DNA from 3 places in the Rothia sp. CCM 9418 genome. Region 2 is predicted to be linked to each of the others. Evidence: riboswitches for the same ligand, from Rfam matches in the RefSeq annotation. Region 2 holds a riboswitch; each other region holds the start of a gene.
The links. A riboswitch is a leader RNA that binds a small molecule or an ion and turns the genes downstream of it on or off. The one in region 2 is predicted to bind S-adenosylmethionine.
Positions count from the first base shown of each region.

Region 1: it holds a riboswitch for S-adenosylmethionine, as region 2 does, so the genes downstream of both, ACN083_RS07930 (AMP-binding protein) here and ACN083_RS06350 (nuclease PIN) in region 2, are expected to answer to the same signal.
Region 3: it holds a riboswitch for S-adenosylmethionine, as region 2 does, so the genes downstream of both, metX (homoserine O-acetyltransferase MetX) here and ACN083_RS06350 (nuclease PIN) in region 2, are expected to answer to the same signal.

Region 1 covers NZ_JBLXXX010000005.1:90,701-92,950, reverse strand. The annotation lists gene ACN083_RS07935 (LLM class flavin-dependent oxidoreductase) at 1-536, opposite strand, end outside; SAM riboswitch class IV at 636-748, opposite strand; SAM riboswitch class I at 924-1,012, shown strand; gene ACN083_RS07930 (AMP-binding protein) at 1,006-2,250, shown strand, end outside.
Region 2 covers NZ_JBLXXX010000004.1:54,251-56,500, reverse strand. The annotation lists gene ACN083_RS06360 (DUF6350 family protein) at 1-639, opposite strand, end outside; gene ACN083_RS06355 (plasmid stabilization protein) at 824-1,273, opposite strand; gene ACN083_RS06350 (nuclease PIN) at 1,270-1,464, opposite strand; SAM riboswitch class IV at 1,496-1,624, opposite strand; gene ACN083_RS06345 (SNF2-related protein) at 1,770-2,250, shown strand, end outside.
Region 3 covers NZ_JBLXXX010000004.1:208,112-210,361, forward strand. The annotation lists gene ACN083_RS07035 (S9 family peptidase) at 1-742, opposite strand, end outside; SAM riboswitch class IV at 911-1,030, shown strand; gene metX (homoserine O-acetyltransferase MetX) at 1,147-2,241, shown strand.

The sequences.
Region 1 (2,250 bases), on a different contig from region 2:
TCAGCAATTTCGTATCGTTCATCATGCTCAATCTGACCGGCAAGCCCCTGATTCTCTGCCGCAGATTGAAGATAAGAAGTCACCACGTTAAAACCAACACGACCACCCGTTAAATGATCTAACGTCGCATAAGAACGAGCCAAAGTATAAGGCTGGTTATACGTCACGGCAGCTGTCACTCCAAAACCAAGATGTTCCGTGACTGCTGCCATCGCCGAAATCTGTAAGAACGGGTCACCTACCGGTACCTGTGCACCATCACAAAGTACGGGTGCAACAGAATCCTTATATACGTCGTATACGCCCACCACATCAGCGATAAAGACCGCGTCAAAAAGCCCTTTTTCGCACACTTGAGCTAAATCTGTCCAATATTTAATGGTGTTATATTCATCGGCTCGCGAGCGCGGGTGACGCCATAAGCCGAAGCTTTGGTGGCTTGTTGTTGTCATATCAAACGCATTGACAACGATACGTTTTTTAGAAGAAGACGGTGTCGTAGTGGGTTGTTCTGTCGTGGCGGTATGAGTTGCCATAAGTTTTTTCCTTTGCGTTCTTAGAGGAGAGAGCCCTCCTCTATGAGGCGTGGCATGTCGAAAACCATATTTTTCGGTGTTGATATGCCCGACGCATAGGCGCCGTATTTGCCGTTGTGATTATTTTGAGCCGGATCTTCATCTGGGGCACCCCGCTACGGAAAGAGGGTTGCCGTCCAACGAGCCAGAGCTTGACGTTGGAACTCGTGATCGCTGGGTTTAGCTTATAAAAAGTTCTTCTTGGTACCCAAGAGCTTCAGTGTTTATTGCGGTGGGTGACGTTCGCTAAGGAATATGACTCTATGCAACGTCATGTGTTCATCTGCTGGCAATGGAAAGTAACGTCTAGATGAATGTGTACGGAAGGTATTACGGTAGAACTCGTCTAAACCATCCAGAGCGACTGAGAGACCTGGCTCTAAGACGTCGCAGCAACCTCGCTTATGCGGTGGTGCTAACGCCAGAAACGATGGGAGTATCGATGTCGTATTGTTCGTCTTTTTCTTATTCAGACCCTCGAAATCAGGTGCAGAATCCGGCAGATGTTTCAGATCAAGAACGTATTGATTTTTGGGCAAGGCAGGCGCGAGAACGTCTTAGTTGGGGGAAGCTATGGGATGAGGATAAAACGCATGAGTTTATTCCTCCTCGTTTAGTAGACGTTCGTGAAGATGGTGTTCAAGAATTTTCTGTTCCAACGATTAAGTGGTTTGAGGGTGGTCAGCTCAACGTTGCCTATAACTGTGTGGATAGGCATGTAGAGCAAGGTTTTGGCGACAAGGTTGCGCTTTTCTTTGAGGGTGAACCTGGTGATCGTGAAGCTATCACTTATGCTCAGTTGCAACGCCGTGTGGCTCAGGCGGCACATGGTTTAGAGCGTTTGGGTGTGGTTAAGGGTGATCGTGTTGTTGTTTATTTGCCGGTGATTCCTGAAACTATTATTTTTGCTCTTGCCTGTGCGCGTATTGGGGCGATTCATTCTCTTGTTTTTGGCGGTTTTTCGGCGGAGGCTTTGAAGTTTCGGGTAGAGGATACCGGTGCCAAGGTATTAATTACAACTGATGGTCAGAATCGTCGGGGTAAGGTTGTTCCGGTCAAGTCGATAGCGGATGAGGCGTGTTCGTCTGAGAATAATATTGAGCATGTGGTGGTGGTGAACCGTACCTCAGCTACCGAGCAGGAAAGACAGAGTGTTCCGTGGTGTTTGGGGCGAGATGTTTGGTATCACGATTTGATTGAGGGTGTTCCAGATACGCATGATTACCCATTGCATGATGCTGAAGATCCGTTATTTATTATTTATACGTCGGGGACAACGGGCCAGCCTAAGGGTCTTGTTCATACTATGGGCGGGTATTTGACGCAGACGGCGTATTCTCATGCGTTACTTTATGATTTATTACCCGATATTGTTGATGCTGATGGTGTGCTTCGTCCTGATGAGTTAGCTACTCGTAATAATCGGCAAAAAGTTGCGGATACTGTTCATTGGTGTACAGCCGATTTGGCGTGGGTGACAGCTCATACTTATGAGATATATGGGCCGTTGGTCAATGGCGTAAGTCAAGTAATTTTTGAAGGTACACCTGATACTCCTACTTTTGAACGGCATTTTGAAATGATTGAACGCTATGGTGTCACAAACTATTACACGGCGCCAACGTTGATTCGTTCGTTGATGGGGGCTTTCCCGCATGGCCCAGAGCCTGGAAAA
Region 2 (2,250 bases):
GATTGATGCGCGAAGAACTGTCCAAACATAAGAACCCGCCCAACGTGAGTACTGGCTAAACTGAGCAACCCATTCGGCAGCGTTAACACCGATCATTCTCGCCAAAGAACGAGACTCGTACCAGCCACCAAGAATAAGCCCTGATAAAACGACCCAACACGGTACAAGTGCAGAAGCTACAGGATACGCTACCGCAGCAGTATCTGTTGTCAAAAGGCTCAAACCCCCAGCACAGGCACTATAAGTGATAGCTCCGGTTAATGTTGGTATCCAGAATTGTCCCTCACGAGATGCTTGAGCTAAGACTCGTCCTGAACGGAAACATAACCATAAGGGTATCAGCGTTAAGCCCAACGGGATAAAGCTCATCATCCCTTGAATATCGGGGGTGTCTCCATACGGGGCAGAGATGTTCAGATGAAGAGGAACCCCGTGGATTAGAAGCCACATTTGGCTAACTAAAACTGCCATAGCGTAGAGGTCACGCTGTTCAAAACCGCCGGTAAACCATACGGCACCCAGTAGTAGCACTACAGCAAAGCAAGAGTAGAAGGCAGTACGAAAGAGTTCGACAACACCCTGTAGCCAGAGGGGCATCGGTATCGAACGTTGTTGAGGTTTCATCACGCTGGTTTTCATCGTCTTTTATCTTGTCATGAACTCTATTGAACTCTGAAGTTCACACAGCTTTTCTAATCCAAATGAGACATAAACCAAGGATTTTCTTCACCGCGTGCACCCCACTGAACCATACCATGTATGCCGGTCAAGACGCTAAGCTCATCACAGCCTACGTCTTAAGGTCACGTAAAAGACACAGGGTTTATAGTCCTCGCGCGGCGTTTTCGTGCAGCGGATTAACGGCAGGGACTCCCCAGCGACGATAAATATCTGCTTTAGAAGAAACTATTTCTAGCTGATGCACTTCAGCGGTAGCAGCCATGAGCCCTTCAAGTGCGGCGGTAGGCAATGGCGTATAAGGGCCTTCTGGTGAGGGGCGTTCTTCAGCACGAATTTGGCGACCGGCCCATGCCAAAGATACGTTCGTATCAACGTCGAGAACCTGCCCGCTAAAACGTTCGAGAAGTTCGTTAACCCACCGCTCTGTTTCAGGGTAGGGGTAAAGCCCTTTAAGTTCGCCTAGGCTAAGTGCTGATATGTACATCACCATATATGAGCGACGGCGAAGAAACGCAACGACCTGCGGATGTGGTGTGGCTTTGCGAATCTCTGCTAGTACATCAGAGTCTAGAAGTAGTCCTCTTATACTCATGCTGCTTGTAAGATACCGTATTCCTGGTTAGGGATACCGTGCGGATTAGGAGAAAGCAAAAAGTTAAGAAACTCAGAACGCTCATGGGAAATACGAGTGTAATCTTGAATGCTTACGGCAGCGTAACCGCCACGAGTTTGAGCAGAAGAAACAGGTTGAATATTGTGCTGAGGGCGAGCGGTGTTGTGCATGATACAACTGCGCTGAATGCGCTTTCCTTTCGAAGTGCTCTTGTCCGTACCAGCCTGCGTACTATGACGCGAATACGAACCGCTTCGTCATCCGAGCCACCCGTGAACATGGGGTTGGCGTTCAACTAAAGTCGGAGCTTATCAGTTGAAACTCTTGAAGCTGAATCCAGAATAACGCAACCACCACAAAAAACAAAGAGCACAACCCAAAATATTTGAGAGATTTAGGCTACACCAGCTTTAGTGAAAGCTCATCCGGTAACCTAGAACATATATGCACCCTGCCAGCAGAGGATACAACCACCGTGAATGCACCATCAGCTTTCCCCAGAATCCCCGTCAGCGCAGCAAAAATTATCCAGCAAGTAGGACACCGCACCTACCTCCGCGGAAAACAATACATGCAAGAAGGCAAAGTCGCCCGATACTCCTACGACGCACAAGCACACATCCTGACAGGAACAACCTACGGCGACGCAACAGACCCATACCTCAGCAAAATTGTCTTCCCCGCAAAACAGGTTGAAGGATCCCTCGCCTTCTCCGCACGATGCACCTGCCCCGTACGCACCGACTGCAAACACTCCGTAGCCATCATGCTCACCGCCATCGAAAGAGCCGAAAAAGTTAGCAAAGCCCAAAGCTCCACTCAACGCGTCACAGACGGACTCAGCAAAGAACAGCTCAAACAACACGGAATCACCACTGCACAAGAGCTAGCAGAACAACAAAAAATGTCGACATGGCGCAGAACGCTGTCACAAACACTGGCGCAGCATCACCGGA
Region 3 (2,250 bases), 150 kb from region 2:
GGTCAGCAGAAAGAGCGCTGCTAAGCCACATCGCATTGTCATGCTCGGTGAAAAGAACACAATCTTCTTCCCCCGCACCAATACGGTGAGCCCGTATCTCATATGGGCGCCATGACTCATCGACAAGAGAATAAATAAGGGTTGATGCATCAGGAGTCAAATATGCGCCACTAAAAATACCGGGCAAAGTCTCCTCTGAAAGAGTCAACGTCTCTAAATCTAAGAAATACTGGGTATAGCGTTCATCGCCAGAATCATCAACACCAAAGCTCAACAAAGAACCGTCTAACGAAGGCGAAAAAGACCCAAGAGAAAAGAACGGCAACTCTCGTGCAAACTCATTACAATCAAGAATGACCTGCTCTTGATCAAGAGGAACACCCGCCTGAACCTGCGGAGGAGAAAACATCTCCACCTCACCACCGTCTACCAAAGCAGGCACACGACAAAATACAGGGTACTGTTCACCCTCAACCGTCCGCGAAAAATACCACCAATCTCCATGGCGAGAAGGAACAGAAAGATCCGTCTCTAAGGTGCGCTCCTTAATCTCCTGAAAAATACTTTCACGAAGTGCTTGCTGTGACTGAGTGGACTGCTCTGTATAAGCATTTTCTGTATTGAGGTACTCCACCACCTCAGAATCGTCCTTAGCACGAAGCCACTCATAATGGTCAATAAACGTATCGCCATGATGAACACGTGAAGACTCCACACGCTTCGTAACAGGTGCTTGAGACATGAAATGTACCTCCGAAAAGAAAAATAGATAATGCGCCCTTAAAACAACGCGACATGAGAACTATTCTAAAGACAAAATATGACGAAACAAGACAAACTACCGCATTAGAACGTAAAGAAGAAGAAACGGCTCGACCCACAACAAACCACTCAGATACGATAACAACACGGTCAAGAGCGCTAATACCAAGACTCAGCTTATTAGCCGGCAACCCTCCACTCGCGGCGGGGTGCCACTGAGACAGACCCGGCACCAGAAAAACACTCTTAGACGGTGCAAGCGCGGGAGCAGTACGCACTACCTCCTCAACATAAGAGCCTGCACACCAAACAGGCAACACACCAGAGGAAACAACAGTGCAGATACAGCCCCAATCTACTACAACAATAGTTATTGGAGCATCTATGAGTACCCCAACAACACTCACTTACCAACACCACACAACCATCGAGACACTACCCCTAGAATCAGGGCACACACTACCTAACGCAACTATCGCCTACGAAACATGGGGAAACCTCAACAAACACAAAGACAACGCCGTGCTCATCTTGCACGCCTTAACAGGAGACACCCACGTCGCCCACAATGAGCACAACACTACTTCCGGCTGGTGGGAAGACCTCGTTGGAGCAGGAAAAACCATCGACACAAACACCTACTTTGTAGTAGCACCGAATATTCTCGGCGGCTGTAACGGAAGCACCGGAGCACACAGCACACACCCACACAAACAACCCCCACAACCATGGGGGTCATCCTTCCCAAAACTTACCGTACGAGACACCGTACACGCCGAAAAACATCTAGCAGAAGCACTCGGCATCACACAATGGGCACATGTTATAGGAGGATCCCTCGGAGGAGCACGAGCCTTAGAATGGGCCATCACCTACCCCGAAGACGTACGTCACTGCGCCGTTATCGCCTCCGGCGCATACACCACCGCAGAACAACTAGCCTGGGCACAAGCACAAAACCTTGCTATCCGCAGTGACCAACACTTCTACGGAGGCGACTACTACGATAAACAACCTCCCAGCCAAGGACTAGGGATAGCTCGACGCATCGCACATATCACCTACCGAACCTCAGAAGAACTCCACACCCGATTTGGGCGCACACAACAAACACAAAACAGTACACAATACAGCGTGGAATCATATATGGACTACCATGCACACAAACTTGTGCAACGTTTTGACGCAAATAGCTACCTCAGCATTAACGAAATACTCATGAGCCACGACATCACCCGAAATCGTGGAACATTACACCAAACACTGCAACGAAGCCAATGCACATGGACTATCGCCTATGTGCACAATGACAGACTCTTCTACCCAGAACAATCACGTGAATTAGCTAGGGCCTTACCCCAACCGGTACAAGCACAAGCTATCTACTCTCCAGCTGGACACGACGGATTCCTCCTAGAGACAAAACAACTACAAAAAATCCTAGAACCAGTTCTAAAACAAGGCAGAAAACCCCACTAACAACATGAA